Regions from separate parts of the Rhodobacter sp. 4.3.4 genome, predicted to be linked through region 2. Evidence: riboswitches for the same ligand, from Rfam matches in the RefSeq annotation. Region 2 holds a riboswitch; each other region holds the start of a gene.

Region 1 (10,477 bases), 1.5 Mb from region 2:
ATGTCTGGGAGCACAGCTATTACATCGACTTCCGCAACAAGCGCCCGGCCTATCTGACCAACTTCCTCGACAAGCTGGTGAACTGGGAAAACGTCGCCTCGCGTCTGTGAGGCGGACAGACGGATGAAGAAACCGGCCCCCGCGGGGGCCGGTTTTGTTTTGACCTCTCTTTGGCTGAGGCCATTGCCGAAGCCACGCAGACCAGTTGCCCCGTGACCGCCGGGGGCCCAAAGGCCCTCGGCCAGCGCCCGCCCCGCCCATGGCGGGCGCTTCTCGCCCGCCGGGGCTGGGCGCTGGCCTCTGTCGCGCTTGGGGCTGACGGCCCTGCGGCAGGCGTTGCCCGCGCGGGCGGGGAAAGGCGGTGCCTTTCCTGATCCGCCCGAAACCGGCTCAGAGCTTCTCGAACCGGCAGGTGAAATGCCGCATCAGCTTCGGCTCCTTGACGATCCGGTAGCCGCGCAGGCTGTCCTTGGTTGCCGCCAGCTCCTCAAAGGCCTCGATGATGTAATCGGCATGGCTTTGCGTATAGGTCCGGCGCGGGAAGGCGAGCCGCACCAGATCCATCGCCGCCGGTTTCTCGGACCCGTCCGGCTGGCGGCCGAACATCGCCGTGCCGATCTCGCACGACCGCACCCCGGCGATCTCATAAAGCGCAACGGCCAAAGCCTGCCCCGGATATTCGAGCGGCGGAATCTGCGACAGCCAGGCCCGCGCGTCGATGAAGACCGCATGCCCGCCCGCGGGCTTCACCACCGGCACCCCCATCGCATCCAGCCGCTCGACGATATATTGATGCGTGCGGATGCGGTAGCGCAGGTAATCCTCGTCGACGATCTCGACCAGACCCTGCGCCAGCGCGTCCAGATCGCGGCCCGCCAGCCCGCCATAGGTCGGAAAGCCCTCGGTGCGGATCAGATGGCCGCGCGCCTCCTCGGCCAGATCGTCATCGTTCAGCGCCAGCCAGCCGCCGATATTGCCGAACGCATCCTTCTTCGCCGACATCGTCATGCCATCCGCCACCGCGAAGCAATCGCGCACGATCTCGGGGATCGAGCGCTCTGATTGCCCCGCCTCGCGGGTCTTGATGAACCAGGCGTTTTCCGCAAAGCGACAGCCGTCGATGACGAAAGGCTTGCCATACCGATGCGCCAGATCGGCCACGGCGTGGATATTGGCAAGGCTCACCGGCTGGCCGCCGCCCGCATTGTTGGTGATGGTGATCATCACCAGCGGCACTTCGGCGTGATGCGCCTCAAGGTAAGCCTCGAGCCGCGCCAGATCCATGTTGCCCTTGAACGGATGCAGGCTTTGCGGGTCCTTGCCCTCGGCAATTACCAGATCGTCGCCCATGGCGCCCGAGGCCTCGATATTGCCGCGCGTGGTGTCGAAATGCGTGTTCGAGGGGATGCGCTTGCCCGGCCCGCCGAAGATCGAGAACAGGATCGCTTCTGCCGCGCGGCCCTGGTGCGTCGGGATGATGTGCTTGAATGGCATCAGGTTCTGCACCGCCGCCTCGAAGCGGAAGAAGCTGGGCGAACCGGCATAGCTTTCGTCACCCTGCATCATGGCGGCCCATTGCAGCGATGACATCGCGCCGGTGCCGCTGTCGGTCAGAAGATCGATCAGCACGTCATCCGAGTGCAGGCCGAAGAGGTTGTAGCCGGCCGCGCGCGCCAGACGTTCACGCTCGGGGCGCGAGGTGAGGCGGATCGGCTCGACCGATTTGATGCGGAAAGGTTCGATGATGGTTTTCATCACGGGGCTCCTGTCGATGGCCCCATGAAGCCGTGGCAACCGTCGCACGATGGGGCCGCAGCGTCGCGGTTGCCCGAAGACCCGGACCGCGCTCGACGCCCAAAGAGGTTGCAGGATGAAATCTTGCATCGCGCGTCATTTCCGTCAAGTCAGGCGGTGGGATCGGGATTGACGGACGCCCCGGGGCGGGGTTCTGTGGCCGCCTTGGCGCAGGGGAGATGCGGATGACGGACACCACGAAGGGTTTTGTCGCGATGGTGGCCGCCTGTTGTGTCTGGGGTCTGTCGGGGATCTATTACAAGGCGCTTTCCGAGGTGCCGCCGCTGGAAGTGCTTGCCCATCGCACGCTCTGGTCGGTGGTGTTTCTGGGCGCGGTGGTGGCGGTGCAGGGGCAGGGCGCGGTTCTGGCGCGCGCGCTTTCGGGGGCCAATCTGCGCATCGTGACGGCGGCGGCGGTGGTGATCTCGCTGAACTGGTTCGGCTTCATCTGGTCGGTGCAGAACGGCCGCGCGGTCGAGGCGTCCTTGGGCTATTACATCTTCCCGCTGGTCGCGGTGGCGCTGGGCATGGTGTTTTACGGCGAGCGGATGGGGCGGGCGCAGGCGGTGGCGGTGGCGGTCGCGGCGGCGGCGGTGGGCTGGCTGACCTGGGCGCTGGGCGCGGCGCCCTGGATCGCGCTGCTTCTGGCGGGCAGCTTCGGATTTTACGGGCTTTTGAAGAAGAAGCTTTCGGTGCCTTCGGTGGTCTCGGTGCTGGCCGAGGTGGTGCTTCTGGCGCCGCTGGCCGGGCTGGTGCTGGCGGCGGCGCATTTTGGCTGGTTTGGCCGCGCGCCCGGCTCCGGGCATTTCGGCGATGACCTTGGCCATTCGCTGATGCTGGCCTTTTCCGGGCTGATGACCGGCGGGCCGTTGATGCTGTTTTCCTATGCCGCGCAGCGGGTGCGGATGGCGACGATCGGGCTGGTGCAATATCTCAATCCGACGCTGCAATTCCTGGTTGCGGTCGCGGTCTTCGCCGAGCCCTTCACCCGCGCCCATGCCATCGCCTTTGCGCTGATCTGGGGGGCGCTGGCGCTGTATTCGGCTGCGGCGCTGCGGGCGCGCGGCTAGGGGGCGCTGTCCCGCCGCGACCCGAACGGGCGCAACATCCCGCGGGGGCAGGCTTTGCCGGGCGGCAGAGGTTGACAACTTCCGGCAGAAGCGCGACCTTGGCGCCCTCACCCGGGGGGTCTCGACAAGAGGCTGAGATACTGCTGGCCGGAAACCGATGCCGCGCAGCGCAGTGACCCGATGAACCTGATCCAGTTCACACTGGCGTAGGGATGGTGCACAGGCCGCGCGCGCCCCGCCCCCGGTTTCGTGGGAAGGGAAGCTTCCTGCCGGTCCTCCCATTCGACGCGGAACTGGGTCTCCTACGCCTTGAGCTCTGGAGGCTCCGACCGATGAAAGACCTGACCCCAACCGTCACCACGGGCCCGCTGCCCGGCTCGCGCCGCGTCTGGCATGCGGGCGAACGCCACCCCGAGATCCGCGTGCCGATGCGCGAGATCGACCTGCATCCGACCGCAGGGGAGCCCGCCGTCACCGTCTACGACAGTTCCGGCCCCTATACCGACCCGAAAGCCGAGATCGCCATTGACCGCGGCCTGCCGCGTCTGCGCGAAGCCTGGATCGCCGCGCGGGGCGATACCGAGACCTGTGCCCGAAGCGCCGCGCCGCCCCGGCAGCAGGCCGGTGCCGAAACCGCGCGGCAGGCGCCCGATTTCCCGCAGCCCCCGCGGCCGCGCCGGGCGAGGGGTGGGCAGGCGGTGACGCAGCTGGCCTATGCAAGGGCCGGGATCGTCACGCCGGAAATGGAATTCGTCGCCATCCGCGAGAATCTGGGACGCAAGGCCGCGCAGCAGGCACTGGCCCGCGACGGCGAGAGCTTCGGCGCCGAGATTCCGGCGTTCATCACCCCCGAATTCGTCCGCGACGAGATCGCGCGGGGCCGGGCGGTCCTTCCCGCCAACATCAACCACCCCGAGGCCGAACCCATGGTCATCGGGCGCAACTTCCTGGTGAAGATCAACGCCAATATCGGCAATTCCGCCGTCACCTCGTCGATGGCCGAAGAGGTCGAAAAGATGGTCTGGGCCATCCGCTGGGGCGCGGATACGGTGATGGACCTGTCGACGGGCCAGGACATCCACACCATTCGCGAATGGATCTTGCGCAATTCCCCGGTGCCGATCGGCACGGTGCCGCTGTATCAGGCGCTGGAAAAGGTGGGCGGCATCGCCGAAGACCTGAGCTGGGAGGTGTTCCGCGACACGCTGATCGAACAGGCCGAGCAGGGAGTGGATTACTTCACCATCCATGCCGGGCTGCGGTTGCACATGATCCCGATGACGGTGGGCCGGGTGACGGGCATCGTGTCGCGCGGCGGGGCGATCATGGCCAGATGGTGCCTGCATCATCACCGCGAGAGCTTCCTTTACGAGCATTTCGACGAAATCTGCGAGATCGCCCGCGCCTATGACGTGGCCTTCAGCCTGGGCGACGGGCTGCGGCCGGGCTCGATCGCCGATGCCAATGACGCGGCGCAATTCGCCGAGCTGGAAACCCTGGGCCAGCTGACCCGGATCGCCTGGGCCAGGGATTGCCAGGTGATGGTCGAGGGGCCGGGCCATGTGCCGATGCACAAGATCAAGGAAAACATGGACCGGCAGCTGCGCGACTGTGGCGAGGCGCCCTTTTACACCCTCGGGCCGCTGACCACCGACATTGCCCCGGGCTATGACCATATCACCAGCGGCATCGGCGCCGCGATGATCGGATGGTTCGGCACGGCGATGCTGTGCTACGTCACGCCCAAGGAGCATCTTGGCCTGCCCGACCGGAACGACGTGAAAACGGGGGTGATCACCTACAAGATCGCCGCCCATGCCGCCGATCTGGCCAAGGGGCATCCGGCGGCGCGGATCCGCGATGATGCCCTGAGCCGCGCGCGGTTCGAATTCCGCTGGGAGGATCAGTTCAACCTGTCGCTCGACCCCGACACGGCGCGCGCGATGCATGACGAAACCCTGCCCAAAGAGGCCCATAAGCTGGCGCATTTCTGTTCGATGTGCGGGCCGAAATTCTGCTCCATGCGCCTGAGCCACGACATCCGGGCCGAGGCGCAAAAGGACGGCATGCAGAAGATGGCCGAGAAGTTCCGCGCGGGCGGGGAACTTTACATGCCGCTTGACGAGGCGCCATGAGCGCGGGGCGGGCGCCGGAACGATGGCCGGGCGCGCGCCGCCCGGCGCCAAGGCCGAGCCGGTGAGAATTGCCCCGTAAGTGCTTGAAAAGTAATCGTTAAACTTGCGTCCCGCCGGTGCTGAACGCCCTCAGCCCCGGCGGGGCAGCCCCGTTCCGGTTGTTTCCTCAGCCGAAGGCGGTTTCGAGCGCTTCCTCCAGCGCGGCCACCGTCGCCACCGTCGTCACGCCGTCCAGCAGGCTCTCGCCCGCAAAGCCCTCGGCCACGACATGGGCGTTCAGCGCCAGCAGCGGGTCCCAGTAGCCCTCGGTGTTCAGAAGCAGGATCGGTTTCGTGTGCAGGCCCAGCTGGCGCCAGGTCAGCACCTCGTAGAATTCGTCCAGGCTTCCGGCGCCGCCCGGCAGCACGACGACCGCATCCGAATTCATGAACATCACCTTTTTCCGCTCGTGCATGTTCTCGGTGACGACAAAGGTGGTCAGGTCGCGTTTGCCGACCTCGAGCCGGAACAGGTGTTCGGGGATCACCCCGAAGGTCTTCGCCCCCGCCGCCTGCGCGGCCCGCGCCACCTCGCCCATCAGGCCCACATCGCCCGCGCCGTAAACCAGCCGCCAGCCGCGCGCGGCGAGCATCGCGCCGGTGGCCCGGGCGTCTTGGGCATAGGCGGGGCGGGCGCCCGGGCGTGAGCCGCAGAAGACGCAGACCGAGGGGGCGGATGTGGCGGACATGAGCTGGGCTTTCGTGCTGGAAATCGCGGTGGCGGGTGTTGCTTTTGGCAGGGATACCGGGTCAGATGGTCGCAAGCAAGCGGCGGAAAACGCCGTGGCCGCAAGGCCGCCAGGAGGGAGAGACAGCATGTCCGAGGGCAGGAAGACGGCGGTTGGGGTCGCGGTGGGCGGTGGTGCGGCTGTGGCGGCGGTGGCTGCCGTTGCCGCGCTCTGGTCGCTCGGGCAGGACGCGCCTGAACCCGCCGCTTCAGGGCCTGAACCGGCGGCTTTGCCCTCCGCGGCGGCCCCGGCGCCGATCCCGCAAACCGCGCCCGCGCCGGGGCAACAGGGGGGGGCCTCGGCCGCGCCGCAGGCTCCCGCTGCTGCCCCGCCCGTTTCGCTCCCCGTCGCGGCTGCGCCTGCGACGCCTGCCCCGGTTCCGACCGCGCCGATTGGGCCGGCCCCGCCGGCGCAATCGGCGCCTGTCGCAGAAGCTGCCGTTCCCCCGCAGTCTCCGCCGCCGCCGGTCGCCCGCTTCGACACTTTGCGCGTCACCCCCGCCGGGGCGCTGACGCTGGCGGGCGATGTCGCCCCGGGCGCCAAGGTCGAGCTGCTGCTCGAGGGCGAGGTGATCGACACCGTTACCGCCAATGCGCAGGGCGCCTTTGCCGCCGTCACCTCGGCCGAACCCTCGGCCGAACCGCGGTCCTTGCAGCTGCGGGTGACCGGCGCCGATGGCGTGGCGAAGATGTCCGAGGAAAGCCTGACCGTCGCGCCCAGTCCGCGTGCTTTGGCCGAGGCCGCAACCGCCGAGGGCGCGGCGCCCGAAACCGTCGCGGCCCAGGTCGAAGCGGCGCAGGTTCTGGCCGAAACGCCGCTGCTCACCGATGCCAGCGGCACGCCGCGGCTCCTGGCGGGCGTTTCCGAAACGCTGGTGATCGACACGCTGTCGTTTGCGCCCGATGGCAAGATCACGATTTCGGGCCGCGGCGCGCCCAAGGGGGCGCTGTTGCGCGCCTATGTCGACACTGCCGAGGTGGGGCTGGTGCAGGCGGGCGCCGCGGGCGGCTTCACCCTGCGGCTGCCCGCGGCGACGCCCGGGCCGCACAGCCTGCGCCTTGACGCGCTTGACGCCGCGGGCCGGGTGCTGGCCCGCGCCGAGCAGGGCTTCGAGGGCATCGCCCCGCCGCCGCCCGCCACCGCCGCGGTTGCCGACACCGCCGCCCAGAGCCGCATCGTCACCATTTCCAGCGGCAACACGCTTTGGGCGATCGCGCGCGACACCTATGGCGATCCCTATTTTTACGTGCAGATTTTTGAGGCGAACCGCGACCAGATCCGCGACCCGAACCGGATCTATCCGGGCCAGGTCTTCACCCTGCCCGAGTAAGCCCTTTCGGGTCAAATGCGCGCGGGGGCTGGACAATCGCGCCCCACCCCCTAGGTTGCCCGCACGGCCGCGGCATCCGCCCGGCTTCCCGGACACTCGAGACTTTGGAAGGACGGGCAGATGGCGCCCTCTCAGATCACGCAGGCTGGCAAGCTGGACGCTTCGGAACGGGCGCGGGGCTGGCGCACGATGAAGGCCGTTGCGCCCTATCTGTGGCCCGAGGGGCATGGCTGGGTGAAACAGCGCGTCGTGCTGGCGATGGCCTTCCTGGTCGCCGCCAAGGTGATCGCGGTGCTGACGCCTTTCCTTTACAAGGCGGCGGTGGACGGTCTGGCGGGCCAGGCCCGTGACGAGACCTGGCTTCTGGGCTTTGGCGCCATCGCGCTGACCGTGGCTTACGGGCTGGCGCGGCTGATGTCGGTGGGCTTTGGCGAATTGCGCGACGCGGTTTTCGTGCGGGTGGCGCAACGCGCGCTGCGGGCGCTGGCGCTGGAAACCTTCCAGCACATCCATGCGCTGTCGCTGCGCTATCACATCACCCGCAAGACCGGCGGGCTGTCCCGCGTTGTCGAGCGCGGCGTGAAGGGCGTCGATTTCCTGTTGCGTTTCATGCTGTTCTCGGTCGGGCCGCTGATCCTTGAACTCACGTTGGTCACGCTGATCTTCGCCTTCCTGTTTGACTGGCGCTATGCGCTGGTCGTCGTCGGCACGATCTGGACCTATGTCACCTACACCTTCCGCGTCACCGAATGGCGGGTGGCGATCCGCAAGAAGATGAACGACGCCGATACGGCGGCGAACCAGAAGGCGATCGACAGCCTTTTGAACTTCGAGACGGTGAAATATTTCAGCGCCGAGAAGCGCGAGGCGGCGCGCTATGACGCCTCAATGGAGCGTTACGAGGGCGCGGCGGTGAAGACCGGGCAAAGCCTGGCCGCGCTGAATGCGGGGCAGACGCTGATCATCACCGCGGGGCTTGTGGCCGTGATGGTGATGGCGGCGATGGAGGTGCAGGCGGGCACGCTGACGGTGGGCGATTTCGTCATGGTGCAGGCCTATATGATCCAGATCACCATGCCCTTGAGCTTCCTCGGCACGGTCTATCGCGAGATCCGGCAGGCGCTCGTCGACATGGGCGAGATGTTTGATCTGCTGCACCAACCGGCCGAGATCACCGATGCGCCCGGGGCGAAGCCGCTGGCGGTTTCGGGCGGGGCCATTGCCTTCAAGGGCGTCAACTTCGCCTATTCCCCGGAACGGCCGATCCTGAAGGGGATCGATCTGGCGGTGGCGGCGGGGCAGAAGGTGGCGCTGGTTGGCCCCTCGGGCTCGGGCAAATCCACCATCGGGCGGCTTTTGTTCCGGTTCTACGAGGTGACGGGCGGCGCCATCAGCATCGACGGGCAGGACATTCGCGCGGTGACGCAGGAAAGCCTGCATGCGGCCATCGGCGTGGTGCCGCAGGACACGGTGCTGTTCAACGACACGATCCGCTACAACATCGCCTATGGCCGGGCGAATGCCACCCAGGCCGAGATCGAGGCGGCGGCGCGGGCGGCGAAGATCCATGATTTCGTGATGTCCCTGCCCGAGGGCTATGACACCCAGGTCGGCGAGCGCGGGTTGAAGCTGTCGGGCGGCGAAAAGCAGCGCGTGGGCATTGCGCGTACGCTGTTGAAGAACCCGCCGATCCTGCTTCTGGACGAGGCGACCTCGGCGCTCGATACCCAGACCGAACGCGACATTCAGGAAAGTCTGGATGCGATGGGGCGGGGGCGCACGGTGATCGTGATCGCGCACCGGCTGTCCACGATTGCCGATGCCGACCGGATCGTGGTTCTGGAAGCGGGCGAGATCGTCGAGGAAGGCACGCATGAGGCGCTTGTGGCGCGCGCGGGCCGCTATGCCGCAATGTGGGCGGCGCAATCGGCCGAGGAAGCCGCCGAGGCGGCGGAGTAGGGCAGGGGGGCGCTGCCCTCCTTTCGTGACCGGGGCCGTGGTTTCCCGGCCTTGGCAATGGCGCGGGCTTGCGTATAGATAGGCCAAAGACGAGGAGCCCGGCGTGGATCAGACCGACAGTTTCATTGACGAAGTTACCGAGGAAGTCCGCCGTGACCGGCTGTTTGCGGCGTTTCGCAAATATGGATGGATCGGGGTCGTGGCGATCCTGGCGCTTGTTGGCGGCTCGGCCTATGTCGAATGGGAAAAGACGCAGCGGCAGGCCCGGGCCGAGGCCTTTGGGGACGGCATCCTGAGCGCGCTCGAGGCGGAAAACCCGGCCGAGGCGCTGGCGGCGCTGCCGGTTTCGGGGCCGCAGGACGGGATGCGCAAGCTTCTGACCGCGGCGCAGGCGGCCGAGGATGGCAAGGTCGAGGTGGCGCTGGCGGATCTGCGCGCGGTGGCGGGCGATGCGACGCTGCCCGACAGCCTGCGCCAGCTGGCCCGGCTCAAGGCGGTTCTGGTCGCGGGCGCGGCGATGGGCGCCGAGGAGCGCAGCGCGGAACTGGCGGCGCTCTCCGCGCCCGGGGCGCCGTTTCGCCTGATGGCGATGGAGCAGCAGGCGCTGGCGGCGCTGGCGGCGGGCGACCGGGACGGTGCTATCGCGAAAGCGCGCGAGATCATGGCCGAGGATGGTGTGACCTCGGGCTTGCAACAGCGCGCGACAGAGTTGATTGTGGCGCTGGGTGGCGATCCGGCTGCGAAATGATGCGCCGGTGCCGCGGAAAAGACATGAAGGCAGGGGGTTTGCGGTGAAGCTGAGGTCGTCGATTGCCGTTCTGGGCGTCGCCATGGTGCTGGCTGCCTGCGAAAAGGAAGTGCTGCTGGAAGGCGAGCGGCTGGATCCCCGCGCCGTGCTGGAGGGGGGCGCGCCCTCTGCCCCGGCGGTGAACGAAAGCCGTCCGGTCAGCCTGCCGCGCCTGCAGGGCAATGCCGACTGGCCGCAGCGCGCGGGCAGCGCGCGCCATGATCTGGTCAATGCGGCGCTGGGCAATGCCCAGACGCTGGTCTGGTCGGCGCCGGTCGGGCAGGGGCAATCGCAGCGCTATCGGATCGCCGCCGCCCCGGTGGCGGCGGGCGGGCGGATCTTCACGCTCGACAGCCGCGCCCGGCTGACCGCGACCGGCACCAATGGCGCGACGCTCTGGACGACCGATGTCGTGCGTCCGGGCGACCGCGACGGCGATGCCACCGGGGCGGGGCTTGCGGTCGAGGGCGGGCGGGTCTTCGTCACCTCCGGCTTTGCCGAGCTGGTGGCGCTGGAGGCCGCCACGGGCAAGGTGATCTGGCGGCAGGATTTCGACGCGGGCGTCGGCGGCGCCCCCACCGTGGCCGAGGGGGTCGTCTATGCGCTGGCGCGCGACGGCTCGGCCTGGGCGATCGA
Region 2 (10,477 bases):
CAGCGCCGGAATGTCGGCCCGGGTCAGCCCGCCGATGGCGAGCGTGGGCACCGCGACCAGCCGGGCGATCCGGGCCAGACCGTCAAAGCCGAAGGGTGCGGCGGCATCGGGTTTCGTCGCCGTCTCGCGCACCGGCCCGGCGCCGATGTAATCGACACAGCCGAGCAGGGCGCGGGCCTGCGCCTCGGTGTCGATCGAAAGACCGAGCAGCATCCCCGCCCCGATCCGGGCGCGGATGGCGACGGGGTCGCCGTCGCCTTGCCCGATATGCAGCCCGTCCGCCCCGGCGGCGATCGCCACCTCGATCCGGTCATTGAGGAAGAGCTTCACCCCATGCGCCCGCATCTCGGGCAACAGCTGCCGGGCGAGCGCCAGCAGCTCGGCATCCGAAGCGGTCTTGTCGCGCAGCTGCACCGCACGGGCGCCGCCGCGAGCCGCGGCGCGGGCCTGATCGGGCACGGAAAGCGCCGCGCCCGGGTCGGTGATGACGTAAACCGGCCCGATCATGCCGCGCTCACCTTTGCCCCGGCACTCAGCGCCTCGGGCGTCAGATTGGCCAGCGCGTCCAGGAACGCCACGGCGAAACTGCCCGGGCCTTGCGCGGTCCGCGCGGCGATCTCGCCCGCCAGACCGTAATAGGCCATCGCCGCCACCGTCGCCTCAAGCGGCTTTTGCCCGACCAGAAAGGCCGCGATCACGCCATTGAGCGAACAGCCGAGCGCGGTCACCTGCGGCATCAGCGCATGGCCATTGCCGATGCGGAAGGCGCGGCTCCCGTCGGTGACGTAATCGACCGGCCCCGAGACCGCGACCACCCCGCCGGTCTGCCCGGCCAGCTGCACCGCCGCCGTCTCCGCCGCCGCGACGGTGTCGCGCGCATCGACGCCATGCGCCTGCCCGCCCAGCCCCGCCAGCGCGAGGATCTCCGAGGCATTGGCGCGGATCACCGTCGGGCGCAGATCAAGCAGCCGGGCGCAAAGATCCTTGCGGAACTGCGTCGCGCCGATGCCGACCGGATCGAGTACCCAGGGCCGGTCGAGCCGCCGCATCACCCGCGCCGCCTGCACCATGGCTTCGGCCCAGTTGGCATCCGCCGTGCCGATATTCACCGACAGCGCATTGCAAAGCGCGGCAAATTCCGTCACTTCGGGCAAGCCATGCAGCATCGCGGGCGAGGCGCCCACCGCCAGCTCGATATTCGCCATCACGTTCATCGCGACGAAATTGGTGATGTTGTGCACCAGCGGCGCGGCGGCGCGCATCCGGGCAAGCTGCTGTCCGACATCTGCGAACGGTGCGGTTTCGGTCATCGGTCCTCCCATGACGCGGAAGACCGAAGCCGGGCGGGCAGGGACCCGGCACCGGTTGCGGACTCCCTACGCCAGCATGATCTGGTTCAGGTTCAAAGGGTGCTTCTCAGCCCGGATCCCCGGACGCCCCTGTCGCAGCGGCAAGGAAGCACGGATGGCGGGGCTTGTCCAGTAGCCCCGGTGCGGGCGCCGGTGCGGGGTCAGGGCGCGGTCGCGCGCAGCCGCGCCTCGGCCCGGGCGAGGTCTTCGGGGGTGTTGAGATTGGCGAAGGGATCGGGCGTCGTGTCGAAGGGCACGGCGACCGCCCCCGCCAGACCGGCGCGCATCCGCCGCTCGCCCGCGGCGAAGAGCGCGTCGATCCGGGCGCGGTCCGCCACCGGCCAGAGTGCTGCGGTGTAATGGTTGCGCCCGAAGCTTTGCGCATGGGCGGGACACCCCGCCGCGGCCAGCCGTTCCACCAGATCGGCGGGCAGAAACGGCGTGTCGGTGGCCACGCTGACCAGCGCCCCGGCGCCCATCCCGACTGCCCAGTCCAGCCCGGCACGGATGCCCGCCAGCGGGCCAAGCCCCGATTCCCCGGGCCAGTCGGGCAGCACCGGCAGGCCAAGGCCGAAGCGGTCCGGGTCGCCATTGGCCGAGATCGCCACCGCGGCGACCTGCGGCGCGAGCCGTTCCAGCACCCGCGCGATCAGCGGCAGGCCCAAAAGCGGCAGCAGCGCCTTTTCGCGCCCCATCCGCCGCCCCTGACCGCCCGCCAGAATGACCCCCACGATCCGCATGCGCCGCCTTTCGCCTTGCCCCTCCGCCGTCCCGTGCAGCCCCACTTTCTTGCGCGACGCCGTCGTGCTAGGCAAGGCCATGACACAAAGCCCCATCCCGACGAAGCAGCAGATCCTCGACTGGATCGCCGACAACCCCGATCAGGGGGCGAAACGCGATATCGCCAAGGCCTTCGGCCTGAAGGGCGCGGCGAAGATCGAGTTGAAGCGCCTTTTGAAAGAGCTGAGCGCCGAGGGCCAGATCACCCGGCGCAAGAGCCATTATCATGATCAGGCCAGCCTGCCGCCGGTGACGGTGCTCGAAATCCTGCCCGCCGATGGCATGGGCGATCTTTGGGCGCGGCCTTTGGAATGGGCCGGTCCCGGCGAGGCGCCGCGGATCGCCTTTCTGACCCGCCGCGACGATCCCGCCGTGGGGCCCGGTGAACGCGTGCTGGCGCGGATTGCGCAAGGCCCCGAAGGCCCCGAGGCGCGGCTCATTCGCAAGCTTGGCCAGGCGCGTCATCGCATCGTCGGCATCTTCCGCAAGGGGGCGGAAGGGGGGCGGATCACGCCCATCGACAAGGGCGAGATGAATGAATGGATCGTGCCGCCCGGGGCGACGAGTGATGCCCGCGACGGCGAATTGGTCGAGGCGGAACAATCGGGGCCGAAGGGCCGGATGGGCCTGCCGCGGGCGCGCATCGTCGAGCGGCTGGGCGATCCGACCGCGCCGCGGGCGGTGTCGCTGATCGCCATTCACCAGCACGGCATTCCCGACGATTTCCCCGATGAGGTGATCGCCGAGGCCGATGCCGAAATCCCCGCCGCTTTGGGCGACCGCGAAGACCTGACCGGCCTGCCTTTCGTCACCATCGACCCGGCCGATGCCCGCGACCGCGACGACGCCTGTTTCGTGGCCCCCGACGACGATCCGGCGAACCCGGGCGGGTTCCTTCTGTGGGTCGCCATTGCGGATGTTGCGCATTACGTCCGCCCGGGATCGGCGCTGGATCGCGAGGCGCGCAATCGCGGCAATTCCACCTATTTCCCCGACCGGGTGGTGCCGATGCTGCCCGACCGGCTGTCGGGCGATCTGTGTTCCTTGCACGAACATGTGCCGCGCGCGGTGCTGGCGGTGCGGATGAAGGTCTCCTCCGAGGGGCGCAAGATTGCGCATCGCTTCACCCGCGGCATCATCCGCTCGGTCGCCTCGCTCGAATATGCGCAGGTGCAGGCGGCACAGGATGGGCGCCCCGATGACAAGACCGCGCCCTTGGTCGCGGAGATCATCGCGCCGATCTACGCCTGTTACCGGGCGCAGACCCGGGCGCGGGCCCTGCGCCAGCCGCTGGAGCTTGACCTGCCCGAACGCCGGATCGAGATTGACGCGGCGGGCAAGGTCGCCTCGGTCAAGTTCAAGGAAAGGCTGGATGCGCACCGGCTGATCGAGGAATTCATGGTGCTGGCCAATGTCGCCGCGGCCGAGGAGCTGGAACGGCTGCGCCGCCCGCTGCTTTACCGCGTGCACGAGGAGCCCTCGCCCGAGAAAATCGATGCGCTGCGCGAGGTTGCGCAGGCTTCGGGGTTTTCGCTGGCGAAGGGGCAGGTGCTGAAGACCGCGCATCTGAACCGGCTTCTGAACGACGCCGAGGGCAGCGAGTTTGACGAGCTGATCAACATTTCCACCCTGCGCTCGATGACGCAGGCCTATTATGCGCCGCAGAATCTGGGGCATTTCGGGCTGGCGCTGCGGTCTTACGCGCATTTCACCAGTCCGATCCGGCGCTATTCCGACCTGATCGTGCATCGGGCGCTGATTGCCGGGCATGGCTGGGGCAAGGATGGGCTGAGCCGCGACGACATCGCCCAGCTGGAAGACACCGCGCAGCACATCTCCGAGACCGAACGGCGCTCGATGGCGGCGGAACGCGACACCACCGACCGCTATCTGGCGGCCTATCTGAGCGAGCGGGTGGGCAGCGAATTTACCGGGCGGATCAGCGGCGTGCAGAAATTCGGCGCCTTCGTGAAGCTGGATGAGACCGGGGCGGATGGTCTGGTGCCGATCCGATCCGTGGGGCGGGAATTCTTCCATTACGACCGCGAGGCGCAACAGCTGATCGGCGCCGACAGCGGCATCACGCTGGGCATCGGGCAACGGGTGCTGGTGCGGCTGGCCGAGGCCGTGCCGGTGACCGGCGGGCTGGAGCTGGAATTGCTGGAGCTCGAAGGTCAGGCGATGCCCGGCGCGGGCAGGGGCGGCAAGCGGCCGTTCCGTCCGGGGCGGAAATCCGTGGCCTTCAAGGCGAAGGAACGGGCGATTTCGCGTAAAGTGAAACGCACCCGCAAATAAGCGGCGAGCAACAAAAGGAAAGGGCCGGGGAAATCCCCGGCCCTTTGTCTTGTCAGACGGTTCAGCCGATCGCGACGGCTTTCACGTCTTCGTCCACATAGGGCAGATATTGCGCGAAGTTGTCGGCGAACATCTTCACCAGCTTCGCCGCCTGCGCGTCGAAGGCGGCCTTGTCGGCCCAGGTCTCGCGCGGGTTCAAGAGCTTGCTGTCCACGTCATGCACCGCGACCGGGACTTCGAAGCCGAAGTTCGGGTCCTTGCGGAACTCGACATCATGCAGCGAGCCGTCGAGCGCGGCGGTGAGCAGCGCGCGGGTGGCCTTGATCGGCATCCGCTTGCCCACGCCAAAGGCACCGCCGCTCCAGCCGGTGTTGACGAGCCAGCACGAGGCGCCATGTTCGGCGATCTTCGCGGCGAGCAGTTTGCCATAGACCTCGGGACGACGCGGCATGAAGGGCGCGCCAAAGCAGGTCGAGAAGGTCGGAACCGGCTCGACGATGCCCACTTCCGTCCCCGGCGTCTTCGAGGTGAAGCCCGAGAGGAAGTGATACATCGCCTGCGCGGGCGTCAGACGCGCGATCGGCGGCAGCACGCCGTAAGCGTCGCAGGTCAGCATGATCACGTTCTTCGGATGGCCACCGAGCGCGGTATCGGACGCGTTGCCGATATAGTGCAGCGGGTAAGCGCAGCGCATGTTTTCCGTCAGCGAGCTGTCGAAGAAGTCAAGTTCCAGCGTTTCCGGGTCGAAGACCATGTTTTCGACCACGGTGCCGAACATCGAGCAGGTGTTGTAGATGTCCGGTTCCGCTTCCTTCGAGAGGTTGATGGTCTTGGCGTAGCAGCCGCCCTCGAAGTTGAAGATGCCCTTTTCCGACCAGCCGTGTTCGTCATCGCCGATCAGCACGCGCGACGGGTCGGCCGAAAGCGTCGTCTTGCCGGTGCCCGACAGGCCGAAGAAGACGGCCGAGTCATCGGGGTTGTCGATCGCATGGTTGGCCGAGCAGTGCATCGCCATCACGCCCTTGCCGGGCAGGATGTAGTTCAGAAGGGTGAACACGCCCTTCTTGTTTTCACCGGCATAGGCGGTGTTGCCGATCAGGATCAGCTTCTTGTCGAAGTTGAGCGCGATCACCGTTTCCGAACGGCAGCCATGGCGTTCCGGGTCGGCCTTGAACGACGGGCAGTTGATGATCGTCCATTCCGGGTTGAACGTGTCCAGCTCTTCGCGGGCGGGGCGGCGCAGCATGGTGCGCAGGAAAAGCCCGTGCCAGGCCAGTTCGGCCACCAGACGCACATCGAGACGATGCGCCGGATCGGCACCGCCATAAAGATCCTCGACGACGAAATCCTTGCCCTTCATATGCGCCAGCATGTCGGCATGCAGCACGTCGAACTTGGCCGGATCCATCGGCTTGTTGTTTTCCCACCAGATCGTGTCTTCGACGCTGGCGGTGCGGACGACGAACTTGTCTTTCGGCGACCGGCCGGTGTGCTTGCCGGTCGAGCAGTAGAAAGCCCCGCCCTTGCCAAGCGTGCCTTCCCCGTTCTTGAGCGCCAGTTCGATGAGCGCGGGTTCCAGCAGGTTGTAATAGACGTTGCCGAGACCAGTGATGCCCTGATCTTCCAGCTTCTTCGCCGGGTTCACGCGTCCGATGCTCATGTTTCGCTCCCGTTGCCGCCCTGCGGCGCAGTGGTTCCTCGCGGCGCCCGTTACGGGCGGGCACCGATCCGCGCAAGATTGTTGCGGATGGCGCCCTATACCATGGGGCAATTGCGAAGGAACAGCAGGGTTTGTCGCAGCTAGCGCAAACAGAGCCGATTTAGCGCCATCATCGCGAAGAGGTGAGACAAATTAGTCAAACCTTCGCTTTTTTGCATTGAGATGATTCCCGCAGCGGGGGCGATTCGCACATCGCGGTTGATTCCGGGGGCCGGAAAGCGGACAATGGCGGCAATCATAATACAGGCAGTATGAGGTGCAGCACATGTCGAGGATCGCGCTGGTCGATGACGACCGCAACATTCTGACGTCGGTCTCGATGACGCTCGAGGCGGAGGGCTACGAGGTCGAGACCTATAATGACGGTCAGGCCGCGCTCGACGCGTTCAGCAAGCGGCTGCCCGACATGGCCGTGCTCGACATCAAGATGCCGCGGATGGACGGGATGGAACTGCTGCAGCGGCTGCGGCAGAAGACGACGATGCCGGTGATCTTCCTGACCTCGAAGGATGACGAGATCGACGAGGTTCTGGGCCTGCGCATGGGCGCCGACGATTACGTCAAGAAACCCTTCAGCCAGCGGCTTCTGGTCGAACGTATCCGGGCGCTTCTGCGCCGGCAGGAGGCGATCTCGACCGGCGAAGCGCCGGTGGCCGAAGATACCAAGGTGATCGTGCGCGGGTCCCTGTCCATGGACCCGTTGCGCCATTCGGTGACCTGGAAGGGCCGCGAGGTGACGCTGACGGTGACGGAATTCCTGCTGCTGCAGGCGCTGGCGATCCGGCCCGGCTTCGTGAAAAGCCGCGATCAGCTGATGGATGTCGCCTATGACGATCAGGTCTATGTCGACGATCGCACCATCGACAGCCATATCAAGCGGCTGCGCAAGAAGATGCGCACGGTGGATGACGATTTCTCGGCGATCGAGACGCTTTACGGCATCGGTTATCGTTACAACGAAGAATGACCATTGCCGGATTTCTTGCAGCAAGGCGGGGGGATGTGATCAAGGCCGCGAAATCCGAGACGGATGTGGTTCTGGGCGAGGACTGGGTCGCGCCCTCGGGCGCGGTCGATGAGGATCTGGCCCGGGGCCGGGAACGGCGCAGCTTCATTTCGCTGAACCACTCGCCGCTCGCGCGCAAGATCATCACCTTCAACCTGCTTGCCATGCTGGTCATGGTGGCGGGCGTGCTTTATCTGAACCCGTTCCGCGACAGCCTGGTGTTTCAGCGCGAAAGCGCCATCGTCAGCGAGGCCGAGCTGATCGCCGATGTCTTCGAGGCGCGGATGCCGCTGGCGGCGCCGGTCAATTTGGCGGCGGCTGACGGGATCGATGTCGTCGAGGTCATGCGCGGGATCGAACTGCCCGAGGGGACGACAGTCTATGTCTTTGATGCGGCTGGCAATCTGCTGGCGGATTCCGCCGCGGTCGGCACCGCGCCGCGCGAAAGGGTCGAGGGGCTCGGCATCGACACCCGCTCGACGCTGATCACCGATCTGCTCAACAGCGCCTGGGACTGGCTGACCCGGCTGGCCCATCGCAATCAGGCCTCGGCGGTGCCCGTCGATACCCGGGCGATGGCCGAGGCGCTGGTGCCGCAGGTCGCAGCCAGGCAGACGGTGATGGCGACGCGGCGCGACACCTCGGGGGCGACGATCTTTTCGGTGGCGACCGGGCTTTTCCAGAACGGCAGCCATGTCGGCACCGTGGCGATGACCTCGGCCGCGGGCGAGATCGACAAGCTTGTCCGGGTCGAGCGCGAACAGGTGTTGCAAATGTTCGTCGTGGCGATGATCGTCTCGATCGGGCTGTCGCTGGTGCTGGCCTCGACCATCGCCAACCCGCTTTCCGACCTGGCCGCCGCCGCCGAGATCGGCCGCGACCGGCAGTCTCGCATGGTGACGCCGGGCCGGGTCCGCATTCCCGACCTGACCGCCCGCCCCGACGAGATCGGGCGGCTTTCGGGGGCGCTGCGCGGCATGGTCACCGCACTTTATGACCGCATCGACGCGAATGAACAATTCGCCGCCGATGTGTCGCATGAGATCAAGAACCCGCTCGCCTCGCTGCGCTCGGCCGTGGCCTCGCTGCATGTGGTCAAGCGCGAGGATCAGCGCACCCGCCTGCTGGAGGTGATCGACCATGACGTGCGCCGCCTTGACCGGCTGGTGAGCGACATTTCGAACGCCTCGCGGCTCGACAGCGATCTGGTCAAGGAACAGGAAGAACCCTTCGACCTGTTGAAGATGCTTGCCAATCTGGGCGAGCATCTGGGCCGGGAAGCGGGAGAGAAGGGGGTCGAATTCATCACCGACCTGCCCGCGGAGCCGATCCGCATCACCGGCCTTGAAGCGCGTCTGGCACAGGTTTTCGTCAATCTGATCAGCAATGCGATCAGCTTCTGCGAAGAGGGCGACGCGGTGCGGGTCTGGGCGCGCAAGCGCGAGAACCGGGTGCTGGTGGTGGTCGAGGATACCGGGCCGGGGATTCCCGAACAGGCGCTGACCAAGGTCTTCAAGCGCTTCTATTCGCAACGTCCCGAGGGGCAGTTCGGCGATCATTCCGGCCTGGGGCTGGCGATCTCGAAACAGATCGTCGAGGCGCATGGCGGGGTGATCTGGGCCGAGAACATCCGCCCGACCGATGCCGACATCACCTCGGAGCCGCTGGGCGCCCGTTTCGTCGTCGGCCTGCCGGTCTGAGCCTTGGGCCCGCCGCTGCATGCCTCGGCGGTTGCGCTGACCCCCGATGCGGGGGTGCTGATCCTTGGTCCCTCGGGGGCGGGGAAATCGAGCCTCGCGCTGCGGCTGATGGCGCTTGGGGCGCGGCTTGTCGCCGATGACGGGGTGGCGCTGACGGTGCAGGCGGGGGCGCTGATCGCCCGCGCCCCCGCGCCGATCGCCGGTCTGATCGAGGCGCGCGGCGCCGGCATCCTGCGCGCCGAGGCGCTGGCGCAGGCGCGGATCGTGCTGGCGGTCGATCTGGGCCGCGACGAGACCGAAAGGCTGCCGCCCTCACGAGAGATTGCCTTCCTTGGTGTCACCCTGCCCCTTGTGCTGCGCCTGCAACATGGTCATCTTGAGGCGGTGATCCTGCAATGGCTGAAGGCCGGGAGAGCGATGTGAACGAACGCGCGGCAACCGAGACGGTGAACCGGCTGGTTCTTGTCACCGGCCCTTCGGGGGCGGGGCGCACCACCGCGATCGTGGCGCTCGAGGATCTGGGCTACGAGGCGATCAACAACCTGCCGCTCTCGCTGGTGCCGCGGCTGATCGACGGGCCGCTGACCCGGCCGATGGCGCTTGGCATCGATGTGCGCAACCGCGATTTCTCGGTCGCGGCGCTGATCGAGCTGATCGACTGGCTGACGCGCGAGTCGGGGCTGCTGCTTGAGGTGCTCTATCTGGACGCCACGCCCGAGGCGCTGATCCGGCGCTATTCCGAGACCCGGCGCCGCCATCCGCTGGCGCCGCAGGCGCAGCCGCTGTCGGGGATCGTGCAGGAATTCGACATGCTGGCGCCGATCCGCATGCGCGCCGATGTGCTGATCGACAGCTCGACGATGAGCCCGCATGATCTGCGCGCCGAGGTCGGGCGCTGGTTCGACATGGGGCAGATCTCGCGGCTGGCGATTTCGCTGCACAGTTTCAGCTACAAGCGCGGCGTGCCGCGCGGCCTCGACATGATGTTCGACTGCCGGTTTCTGGCGAATCCGCATTGGGTCGCGGAGTTGCGGCCGCTGACCGGGCTTGATCCGGCGGTGGCGGCGCATGTGCAGGGCGATGCCCGCTATCAACCCTTCATTCAGAAGGTGTGTGATCTACTGCTGTTTCAGCTTCCGGCACATCTGGACGAAGGCAAGGCCCATCTGGCCGTGGGCTTTGGATGTACCGGCGGGCAACACCGTTCGGTTGCCGTAACGGAAGCGGTGGCCAAGGCCCTTGCACAGGCGAACTGGCAAGTGTCTAAACGGCACAGGGAGCTGGAACGGCGGGCACAGGCCATGCCCACAGGGAAAGAGGCAGAGGGCGCGTGATCGGGATCGTGATCGTGGCACATGGGGGTTTGGCGCGGGAATATCTCGCGGCGGTCGAACATGTCGTCGGCCCTCAGGAGGGCATCCGTGCCATCACCATAGAAGACGACCATGACCGGGCGGCGAAACAGGCCGAGATCCGCGCCGCCGCCGATGCGGTCGACAGCGGTGCCGGGGTTGTCGTCGTCACCGACATGTTCGGCGGCTCGCCCTCGAACCTGAGCCTGATGGCCTGCGAGGCTGGCGGGCGCGAGATCATCTATGGTGCCAATCTGCCCTTGCTGATAAAGCTC
Region 3 (10,477 bases), 120 kb from region 2:
AGCGCGGCAAATTCCGCCTCGGTCTTCGCCGCGGCGGCCTTGCGCGCCTTGGCCATGGTCTCGGCATCGCGGCCGGGGAAATTGCGGATCACGATTTCCGAGACCAGCACCTTCGGCGGCTCGGGCTCGGCGCCCCTGGGCGCCTCATGGGCCAGCGCCCGGTCGATCTCGGCATCGGAAATCCGGATCCGGCCGCCGCCATAGGTCGCCTTGATCACCTCGCGCCAGGTCACCCCGGAGGTGACGAAATCGCGATAGGTCTGTGCCTCGACCCCGGCCTCGGCCAGAACCTTGAGGAAATCTTCGGGGCTCAGATTGGCGCGGGAAGCGAATTCCGCCATGCCGCGGCTCACCGCCTCGGAGGAGACGGACACACCAAGGCTGCGCGCCTTCCAGCTTTGCAGCCGGTCGTCGATCAGCGCCTCCTCGGCCATCTTGCGCGCATTTTGCCCCGCCCCCAGCAGCTCCATGAAGCGGGCGCGCTGGGCGATTTCATAGCCGCTGATCGCCAGACCGTTGACGGTGATCGCCGGGGCGAAATCCCCCGCCGATTGCGCCTGCAGCGGCGCGGCGGTGCCCAGCGCCAGCCCGGCCGTCAGAACCCATCCGAGAAGCGAGGGAAAATGCCGCATCATTCGTTCCGTCATCCGTTCGTCGTTTCCTTGCGCGGGCCGCGCATCCGGGCCCGGTTTCAGCGCCGGCAGACCCGCTCGGTCCGGTTGCCGCCCGATCCGGCGCCAAAGCCCGCCAGCGTGACCGACAGGCCGAAGTCGGTTTCGGGCTCCACACTAGTAGAGGACGTGAACCGGCGCGAGAGGGAAAGATCGACGGTGACGCATTCGTTTGAATATTGCAGCCCCAGCGCGGCCCTTGCGGCGCGGTCGGCGATCAGGTCGTAGCGGGTGTCGAAACCGGTTGACCAGCCGCGGCGCAGCTGCCAGTCGGATTCGAACAAAAGCTCCGAGGTTTTCGACACCGCCCCGAACTCGCGCATCCACAGATAGCCCGCCGCCACCTTTGCCCGCTCGCCCAGATAGGCCAGCCGCAATTCATCGCGGTCAAAGTCCAGATCGTCATCGACCAGCATCCGGTTCGACACCACCAGCCCGCCCGCCGTGCTCAGATGCGTGGCGATCAGCCAGTCCGAACTGGTGCCCGAAAGCCCCGAGCCTTCGACGAAATCGCCAAGGTCATCCAGCCGGAACACCCGCCCCGCCGTCAGCCCCAGCGACCAGCCCGAGGCATCATGCCGCGTCCAGCTCAGGCCAAGGTTCGCCCGCGTGCCGCGTTCGCGCCGGTCCCCGCCCGGATAGCGGGAAAAGTCAAACAGGTTGCCCTCGTCGAATTCGGTCAGCAGGCTGTCCTCGTCGGGCAGCTGTTTCAGGCTCTTGCCGCTCCAGATGATCTGCGCCACCGGCTCGATCACCTGCACCGCGCGGCCCTCGCTTTTCACCAAAGGCCAGCGCAGCTCGACCCCAAGCGAGGGCAGCGCGCGCAGGCTTTCGCCGGAAAAATCCTTGTCCTGCCGCACCGCCGTCGCGTCGATCGCCAGCTCGCCCTCCAGCGCGGCGAGCAGGCCGCCGCCCAGAAGCCAGTTCCGCCGCCATTCCGCCACGCCCGAAAGCCGCGTCATGTCGCGCCCGTCGGCGGCATCACCGGCATCCGGCCCGTCCGTCGCCAGGCCCGAGGCCCGCCAATGCGCATGCAGGCTGCCCTCGAAGCTCAGCTCGCCGCCGATCAGCCCGGGCCGCCAGACCCGGGTCCAGGCGGCATCGGCCGAGCGCATCGGCTCGGTCTCGTTGCTTTCGCTCTCGCGCAGCGAATGGGTCTTGCCGATCTTCGCCCGGATCAACTCGTCGCGGCGCACCCTGTCCAGCGTCACCCCCGACCACAGCCGGTCATCCTCGGTCACGTCGTAATTGAGCAGATAGGACGGGTCCGAGACCATCCGCAGCTGCAGCCCGAGCGTGTAACCGGCGGGCAGCGCGAAAGTGCCGGTGCCGAACAGATAGCCGCGGGTCTTGCCCTCGCGGATGGAATCGCGGCTCGCCGCGCCCTCGATCTCGAAACTACCGCTGCGCAGCGCCTGACGGTAGCGCAGCCCGAGCGTGCGGGTGTAATTCGCCGACAGATAGGGCGTCACCGTCAGATCGGCCGAGGGGCCGAAGGTCAGGAAATAGGGCACCTTGAGCCCCGGCCCCAGAAGCGAGGTGGTGCGCAGGGTCGGACGCAGCACGCCCGACATCCGCTCCACCGTCGGATCGGGCATGCGCAGCCGCGGCAACCAGACCAGCGGCACGCCCATGGCACGGAACTGCGCGCTTTCAAACAGAAGCTGGCGCGTTTCGGTGTCATGGGTGATGGTGCGGGCGCGGATCTCCCACAAAGGTTCGGGATCGGTCAGACAGACCTTGCACGAGGAGGCCACGACCTCGCGCAGCACGGTGCGGGTGCCGTCCTGCCGCTCCATCCGGTTCGCCGCCAGCTGCAATTCGCGCGACAGCACCATCCGCGCGCCGCTCAGCACGCCGTTTTGCAGATCGCGGCTCAGCTCGGCGGTATCGGCAAGGATCACCGAGCCGGTCGCTCCCGGCTGCACCAGCCGGATCGGCCCCTCGATCGCCAGCCGGTCGCTGGCCTTGTCATAGAGGATGCGGTCGGCGGTCAGCCGGTGTTCGCGCCAATAGACCTCGACATGGCCCGAGGCGATCAGCCGGTCGGTGCCGGTGACCTCGATCCGGTCGGCGAGCAGCGTCGCGGCATCGGAATAAAGCGGAGCCGCCAGCGCGGGGGCGGGCGCGGCCGGGGTCTGCGGCTGCGCCGGGACGGCAAGCGTCAGCGCCAGAGCCGAACCGAGCGCCGAACCAAGCGTCCAGTGCCGCAAGCGGCGGTTGCGCATCATCCCTCCTCCTGCTGCAGAACCAGCGTCAGCGCCAGCATCAGGGCGATGGCGGGCGGCGCCCAGGCCGCCAGCGCGGCGGGGATCTGCCCGTTGTCTCCCAGAACCTGAGCGATATTGCGCAGGAAGAATAGCGCAAGTCCGGCCAGAAGCGCCAGCATCACCCGCCCGCCGGTGCCGCCAAAGCGCGCCGGACGCAGGGTGAAGCCGGCCGCCACCAGCACCATCGCGGCGAGCATCAGCGGCTGCGCCAGCTCCACCTGCAGCCAGACGATATGGCGGCGCGCGGAAAAGCCCGCCTCCTCCAGCGCGCGGATGAAGCCCGGCAATTCCCAGATCGGCATCGCCGAGGGGGCGCCGAAACTGTCGGCGATGCTTTCGGCGGTCAGCGTCGAGGGCAGCGAGAGCGTCCGCGCCCGCGTCGCGTCGCGTTCGGGGTTGGTCGAGCGGCCCAGCGGCCAGTCCTTCGCCTCTGTCAGCACCCAGGACCCGGGCGTCAGCCAGGCCGAGGCGGCATCGATCCGGCGCACCGGCCCGGCCTTGGCGTCGAACAGCAGGAAGGTGACCTGGTAAAGCGCGGTGGCATCGGCATTGCCGCGCATCGCATGGATCACCGCCTGCCCGCCATCGGCGGTGCCCTGGCGCATCCACAGCCCCTCGCGGCCGATCGAGACGGTCTGGCGGCCCTCGGCGCGCAGCTGGCCCTCGATCTCCTCGGCGCGCTGGCTGGTGGCGGAAACGATCGGATTGCCGACCGCGACCAGCAGGACGCCGATCAGCAAAGCCACCGTCACCGGCGCCAGCAGCATCCGCAAGGCCGAGCGCCCGGCGGCACGGATCACCACCAGTTCCGAAGACCGCGCCAGACCGAGAAAAGCGACCACGCCCGAGAGCATGACGACGAGCGGAAAGATCGTGTAAAGCGTCGAGGGCACCGACAGCGCCGCCAGCCGCGCCGCATCCGACAGCGCGCCGCGGGCGGGGTCGAGACGGCGGATCTGCTCGACCATCTCGATCAGGAACAGCACCCCCCAGAACGCCCCGGCGACGATCAGAAAGGCCTGCCCGAAACGGCGCGCGATATAAAGCGACAGCGTCATGCCCGGCCCTCCGCCGCCGTCAGGGGGGGCGACCTGCGCCGCCGCCCGGCCCAGGACAGCGCCAGCACCACCCCCGCAAGCCCGGCCAGCGCGGGCATGTAAGGCAGCGCCCAAAGCTCGGGATCGGCGCGGGTCATCGAGGTGGCCAGATTGGACAGCGACTGCAGCCCGATCAGCGCCAGCACCGCCAGCCCGATCTGCCGCCACAGCCCCAGCCGCGAAAACCCGCCCAGCATCATCGCCGCCACCGCGATCAGCGCCGCCACCGGCGCCAGAAGCGGCTGCGCCAGCCGGTCATGCAACTCCAGCCGCGCCGCCGCCATCGTCGAGCCGGTCGCCGCCAGCAGCTCCGGCCCCGGCGCGATCAGATCGCGGCTGGGCACCTCTTCCCAGTCGATGCGCCCGCGCAGGCCGGTGCCGATCGCGCCGCCCAGATCATAGGTGAAATCGGCAAAGCGCGTCAGCGCCAGCGAGCCGTCCGAAGGCCGCAGCGTCTGCGCCGTGCCATCGAACATGACGAGCTTCGGCCCGGCCTCCGAGGGCACGATCAGCGCCTTTTCGGCGGTATAGATCGTCTCGGCGCTCTCGCCGCGGGCATCATAAAGGAAAATGTCCAGAAGCTCGCCCAGATCGGAAATCTCGCGGATATAGACGGTGATGCCCGCGGTGGGGGTCTGGAAACTGCCCTCGGTCAGAAAGCGCGCGGTGACATCTTGCGACACCTGCGCCTGCCGCTCGGCCAGCCGCGCGCGGGCGGCGGGCACAAGCTCATGCACCAGCACCAGCATCAGCGCCGCGACAATCAGCCCGAAGACCGCGACCGGCCGCGCCAGCCGCCACGGGCTCGCCCCCGCCGATTGCATCACCACCAGCTCGGATTCGCCCGAAAGCCGGTTGATCGCGTAAAGGACGGCGGCAAAGGCCGCCACCGGCAGCACCAGCGAAATCACCTTGGGCAGGGTCAGCGCGGTGAATTCCAGCACCACCCAGGCGGACTGGCCGTCACCGATCAGCTTGTCGAACAAAAGCACCGCCCGGTTCACCCAATAGACCGAGACCAGCACCAGCGCGAAGAATCCGAAGATCGCCATCAGCTGGGACAGGAGATATCGGTCCAGGCGTTTCAATGTCGGATCTCTCCCGCGGGGTTTGCCCCTCTCTAGCGCGGGATCACAGCCGGGAAAAGCCCGAAGACCCGGGCCGGTGCAGCTTCCCGCCCATCATCGCACGGCTATACAAGCGCGGTGGCGCCGCTTAGGCTTGCGCCGAACCAACCAGCCGCAGGGACTGCCATGATCCACCCCGTCGCCCTTCGTTTCACCGCCTCCGATGCCGAGACCCTTGCCGCCCGTGAAGGCCGTCTGGCGCTGATCGTGCCGCCCGAGGGCAAGCTCGGCGTGATGGGGCGCAAGCTGGACCGGCTGACGCGGGGCGCGGTGCGGCGGGCGCTGGCCTCCGAGGGCTGGGGCAAGCTGGCGGTGGGTGATTCGCTCGATCTGGGCTTTCCGGGCGGGCTGGCCTGCGAGACGCTGGCCCTGGTGAAGCTGGACCGCCGCGCCGGCGTGGCCGAGGCGCGCAAGGCGGGCGCAAGCATCGCCAAGGGGCTTGGCGAGAAAGGCGCTCTGGTGATTGCCGAAGCGCATCCGCGCGCCGCCGACATTTCCTTTGGTCTGGCGCTGCGGGCCTACCGTTTCGATTACCTGAGCGAGCCGAAAAAGCCCTTCGGCCCGGTCGAGATGATGGTGGCGGCCCCCGAGGCCGTCGCCGCCGCGGCCGCGCCGCATGCCGCGCTGGCCGAAGGCGTCTTTTTCACCCGCGATCTGGTGAACGAACCGGCCAATATCCTGACCACCGACGATTTCGCCGCGCGGCTGGCGGCGATGCACGAGCTGGGCCTTGAAGTCGAGATCCTCGACGAGGACGCGCTGGAGGAACTCGGCTTCCGCGCGCTCTTGGCGGTGGGCCAAGGGTCGGCCAGCCCGTCGAAGGTCGTGGTGATGCGCTGGCAGGGCGGCGAGCCCGATGCCGCGCCCTTGGCGCTGGTCGGCAAGGGCGTCTGCTTCGACAGCGGCGGCATCTCGATCAAACCCGCGGCGGGCATGGAAGAAATGACGATGGACATGGGTGGCGCGGCCGTTGTCGCGGGCGTGATGCGCACGCTGGCGCTGCGCAAGGCCCGCGCCAATGTCGTGGGGCTGGTCGGTCTGGTCGAGAACATGCCCGACGGGCGGGCGCAAAGGCCGGGCGATATCGTCAAGAGCCTGAAAGGCGACACGATCGAAGTGGTCAACACCGATGCCGAGGGGCGGATGGTTCTGGCCGATGTGCTTTGGTATGCGCAGGAGCGTTTCGCCCCCGCCGCAGTGATCGATCTGGCGACGCTGACCGGCGCGATCATCGTGGCGCTTGGCCATGATCATGCGGGCATTTTCAGCAATGACGACAAGCTTGCGGGCGATCTTCTGAGCGCCGCGAAGGCCGAGGGCGAAGGCGCTTGGCCGATGCCGCTGACGCCCGGCTATGATCCGCTGATCAAGTCGCGTCTGGCCGATATCAAGAACTCCGGCGGGCGCTGGGGCGGCGCGATCACCGCGGCGGCGTTCCTGAAGCGCTTCATCAAGCCCGATATGCCCTGGTGCCATATCGACATCGCGGGCGTGGCACTGCCGCCGGGCGAAAGCCCGCTGGCCCCCAAGGGCGCGACCGGCTGGGGGGTGATGACGCTCGACCGGCTGATCCGCAGCCGCTTCGAGGCCTGAGCCCATGCCCGCGCTGTTCTATCACGTCACCCAGTCGCCGGTCGAAGGGGTGGTCGAAACGCTGCTCACCCGCGCGCTGGCGCAGGGCTGGCGGGTGGAATTGCGCGGGGTGTCCCCCGAGCGGATGGACTGGCTTGACCAGAAACTCTGGCTTGGCCCCGAGGAAGACTTCCTGCCGCACGGGCTGGCGGGCGGGCCGCATGATGCGCTGCAACCCGTGCTGCTGACCACCACCCCGCGCCCCGAGGGGCGGCAGGCGGTGATGACCCTTGACGGCGCCGAGGTCACCCCCGCCGAGGTGGCGGCGGCCGAACGGGTCTGGATCCTGTTTGACGGCCGCGACGAAACCGCCGTCGCCCGTGCCCGCGATCAGTGGAAGGCGCTGACCGGGGCGGGCACCGCGGCGCAATACTGGAGCGAGGAAAGCGGGCGCTGGCAGAAGAAGGCCGAAAAGTAGCGCCCCGCCCCGCCCCCTCGCCCCCCGCAAAACACAGTTTTCGCTTGCGGCTTTCGCGCCGGGCCTTATGGTCCCGTCCCACCTCGGGGTGCTCTGACAGGGGCTGAGATGCGCTTGCGCAAACCCGTTGAACCTGAACCGGTTAAGACCGGCGGAGGGAAGGTATCCGGGCGCTCTCCCGGCCTGACCCCGCCCGTCAAGCCATTGGAGAGAAAGATGAAAACTGCTCTGATGCTGGCGGGTTGCGTGCTTGCCGCAACCCCTGCTCTGGCCGAGGACAAACCCGTCCTGACGGTCTATGCGCCCGAGTATTTTACCAGTGAATGGGGCCCCGGCCCGGCGATTGAAAAGGGTTTCGAGGCCGAGTGCGGCTGCGATCTGCGCTTCGTCGCGGGCGATGTGCTGCCGCGGCTGATGCTGGAAGGCGAGAAGACCGAGGCCGATGTGGCAATCGGGCTGAATACCGACATCACCGCCCGCGCCCGCGCCACGGGCCTGTTTGCGCCCCATCATCAGGATCTGTCGCGCCTGACCCTGCCGATCACCTGGGAAGATGACACGTTCCTGCCCTTCGACTGGTCCGAGGTCGCCTTTGTCTATGACAAGACGAAACTGACCACCCCGCCGAAATCCTTTGCCGAGCTGCTCGACGCCCCCGAAGGCGCCTTCAAGGTCGTCATTCAGGACCCGCGGTCCTCGACCGCCGGCCTCGCGCTGCTGCTTTGGGTCAAGCACATCTATGGCGACAAGGCCGGCGAGGCCTGGGCGAAGCTTGCGCCCAAGGTGCTGACGGTGACGCAGGACTGGTCCGAGGCTTACGGGCTTTTCACCGAGGGCGAGGCCGACATGGTGCTGTCCTTCACCACCTCGCCCGCCTATCACCGCATCGCCGAACAGGATGACAGCAAGGCGGCGGCGATCTTCCCCGAGGGGCATTATTTCTACACCGAGCTCGTGGCACAGCTGAAAACCTCGGATCAGCCGGAGCTGGCACAGAAATTCATGGATTACGTCCTGTCAGATACGTTTCAGGGCATGATCGCCACGGCGAACTGGTCCTATCCGGTGATCGAGAAACCGGGCGTCCTGCCCGAGGGCTTCGCCACCCTGCCCCGGCCCGCGACAACCTTCTTTTACAGCGAAGCCGAGGCCGAGGCGCTGCGCGGCCCGGCGCTGGAAGAATGGCGCGCGAATTTCGGCAAATGATCCCGGCGGCATCGGCGGCGGTCCTGGTGGCCGCGCTGGTGCTGGCCCCCCTCGGCGCGGTGATCCTCCGCGCCGGGGGGCTTTCGGCTTTGACCACCGCCGATCTGGAGGCGTTGCGCTTCACGCTCTGGCAGGCCGGGCTCTCGGCCCTGTTCTCCTGCCTGCTGGCGATCCCGCTCGCCCGGGCGCTGCACCGGCGCCGCTTTCCCGGCCGCAGCCTGTTCATCGCGGCGCTTGGGGCGCCGTTCCTGTTGCCCACCCTTGTCGCGGTGATGGGGCTTCTGGCGATCTTCGGCCGTCGCGGGCTGCTCAATGGCGCGCTTGACGCCCTTGGCCTGCCCGGGGTCTCGATTTACGGCCCCTGGGGGGTGGTGATCGGCCATCTGTTCCTGAACCTGCCCTTGGCGACGCGGATGCTGCTGCAGGGCTGGCAGGCGATCCCGGCCGAGCGGGTGCGGCTGGCGCTGTCGCTTGGCCTTGGCCCGGCGCAGATCGCACGGCATCTGGAGGCGCGGATGCTGCGCGCCGTCCTGCCCGGGGCCTTTCTGGCGATTTTCCTTGTCTGCCTGTCGTCCTTTGCCGTCGCGCTGACGCTGGGCGGCGGTCCCCGCGCCTCGACACTCGAGGTGGCGATCTATCAGGCCTTCCGCTTTGACGCCGATCTGGGCCGCGCCGCGGCGCTCTCGGCTTTGCAGGTGGCGCTGGCGCTGGCGGCGCTGGGCATCGCGGCGCGGCTGACGCTGCCGCCCGGCTTTGGCGCCGGGCTCGATCGGGCGCTGCCGGTGCAGCTGGCGCCGGGGCGGCCGCATCGGATCGGGGATGCGCTGATCCTCAGTGCCGCCGCGGCCTTCCTGCTGTCCCCGCTGGCCGCCATCGCGCTGCGCGGGCTGCCCGCGCTGGCCGATCTGCCCGGGCAGGTCTGGCAGGCGGCTTTCACCTCGGTCTGGCTCGCCATCGGCGCTGCGGCGCTGACGATGGTGCTGGCGCTGCCGCTGGCTTTGGCCGCGCCGCGCCGGATCTGGGCCGAACCCGCGGCGATGCTGCCGATGGCGGCCTCCTCGCTGGTGCTGGGCACCGGGCTGTTCCTGATCGCGCAGCCTTTCGTGGCGCCGACCGCGCTTGCCCTGCCGGTGACGCTTTTGACCAATGCCGCGCTCAGCCTGCCCTTTGCCCTGCGCCTGCTTCTGCCCGAGGTGCGCGCGCTGCAGGCCGATTACGACCGTCTGGCCGACAGCCTGAACCTGCGGGGGCTGGCCCGGCTGCGCTTCCTCACCCTGCCCCGGCTTGCACGGCCGACGGGCTTTGCCGCGGGGATTGCCGCGGCCTTTTCGATGGGCGATCTGGGCGCGATCGCGCTGTTCTCGGATGGCCGCAGCCAGACCCTGCCGCTCGCCGTCTATCAGCTGATGGGCAGCTACCGGATGGATCAGGCCGCGGGCGCCGCCTGCCTTTTGATGGCGCTGACCTTTGGTCTTTATGCCACCTTTGACCGGATCGGAGCCCATGCTGACCCTCGATAAGATCCTGATAGAACAGGATGATTTTAGCCTGAGTGCGGATTTCGCCATTGCCGAAACGGCGCGGGTGGCGCTTTTGGGCGCCTCGGGCGCGGGGAAATCGACGCTGCTGTCGACGCTGGCGGGGTTTCTGGCACCGCGCCGCGGCCAGGTCCTGTGGCGCGGCACCGACATCACCGATCTGGCCCCGGGGGCGCGGCCGCTCTCGATCCTGTTTCAGGACCAGAACCTGTTTCCGCATCTGAGCGTGGCGCAGAACCTTGGCCTTGGGATTTCGCCAAAGCTGCGGCTGGCCCGCGCCGATCACGCGCAGATCGCGGCAGCGCTGGATCGGGTCGGGCTTTCGGGTCTGGGGGATCGGCGGCCCGCGACGCTCTCGGGCGGGCAGCAAAGCCGGGTGGCGCTGGCGCGCTGTCTGCTGCGGGCCAAACCGCTTCTGCTTCTGGACGAGCCCTTTGCCGCGCTGGGTCCCGCGCTCAAATCCGACATGCTGGCGCTCGTGGCCGAGATCGCCACCGAGCAGCACGCCACCGTGCTGA

What was found. A riboswitch is a leader RNA that binds a small molecule or an ion and turns the genes downstream of it on or off. The one in region 2 is predicted to bind thiamine pyrophosphate.
Region 1: another riboswitch for thiamine pyrophosphate. It lies ahead of thiC (phosphomethylpyrimidine synthase ThiC); the one in region 2 lies ahead of thiM (hydroxyethylthiazole kinase).
Region 3: another riboswitch for thiamine pyrophosphate. It lies ahead of thiB (thiamine ABC transporter substrate binding subunit); the one in region 2 lies ahead of thiM (hydroxyethylthiazole kinase).

Annotation. Positions count from the first base shown of each region.
Region 1 covers NZ_CM178967.1:1,288,496-1,298,972, forward strand. Annotated here, with positions in the region: gene AC4PTB_RS06210 (superoxide dismutase) at 1-110, shown strand, start outside; gene AC4PTB_RS06215 (tryptophanase) at 391-1,755, opposite strand; gene rarD (EamA family transporter RarD) at 1,980-2,864, shown strand; TPP riboswitch at 2,967-3,095, shown strand; gene thiC (phosphomethylpyrimidine synthase ThiC) at 3,197-4,999, shown strand; gene AC4PTB_RS06230 (LOG family protein) at 5,166-5,726, opposite strand; gene AC4PTB_RS06235 (LysM peptidoglycan-binding domain-containing protein) at 5,854-7,095, shown strand; gene AC4PTB_RS06240 (ABCB family ABC transporter ATP-binding protein/permease) at 7,216-9,054, shown strand; gene AC4PTB_RS06245 (hypothetical protein) at 9,158-9,802, shown strand; gene AC4PTB_RS06250 (outer membrane protein assembly factor BamB family protein) at 9,852-10,477, shown strand, end outside.
Region 2 covers NZ_CM178967.1:2,759,246-2,769,722, reverse strand. Annotated here, with positions in the region: gene thiE (thiamine phosphate synthase) at 1-507, opposite strand, end outside; gene thiM (hydroxyethylthiazole kinase) at 504-1,310, opposite strand; TPP riboswitch at 1,356-1,451, opposite strand; gene mobA (molybdenum cofactor guanylyltransferase MobA) at 1,511-2,089, opposite strand; gene rnr (ribonuclease R) at 2,169-4,424, shown strand; gene AC4PTB_RS13630 (phosphoenolpyruvate carboxykinase) at 4,486-6,084, opposite strand; gene AC4PTB_RS13625 (response regulator transcription factor) at 6,410-7,111, shown strand; gene AC4PTB_RS13620 (stimulus-sensing domain-containing protein) at 7,108-8,850, shown strand; gene AC4PTB_RS13615 (HPr kinase/phosphorylase) at 8,854-9,273, shown strand; gene rapZ (RNase adapter RapZ) at 9,246-10,184, shown strand; gene AC4PTB_RS13605 (PTS sugar transporter subunit IIA) at 10,181-10,477, shown strand, end outside.
Region 3 covers NZ_CM178967.1:2,643,725-2,654,201, forward strand. Annotated here, with positions in the region: gene AC4PTB_RS12975 (peptidylprolyl isomerase) at 1-647, opposite strand, end outside; gene AC4PTB_RS12980 (LPS-assembly protein LptD) at 692-2,899, opposite strand; gene lptG (LPS export ABC transporter permease LptG) at 2,899-3,999, opposite strand; gene lptF (LPS export ABC transporter permease LptF) at 3,996-5,126, opposite strand; gene AC4PTB_RS12995 (leucyl aminopeptidase) at 5,292-6,758, shown strand; gene AC4PTB_RS13000 (DNA polymerase III subunit chi) at 6,763-7,215, shown strand; TPP riboswitch at 7,290-7,392, shown strand; gene thiB (thiamine ABC transporter substrate binding subunit) at 7,432-8,421, shown strand; gene AC4PTB_RS13010 (thiamine/thiamine pyrophosphate ABC transporter permease ThiP) at 8,397-9,941, shown strand; gene AC4PTB_RS13015 (thiamine ABC transporter ATP-binding protein) at 9,925-10,477, shown strand, end outside.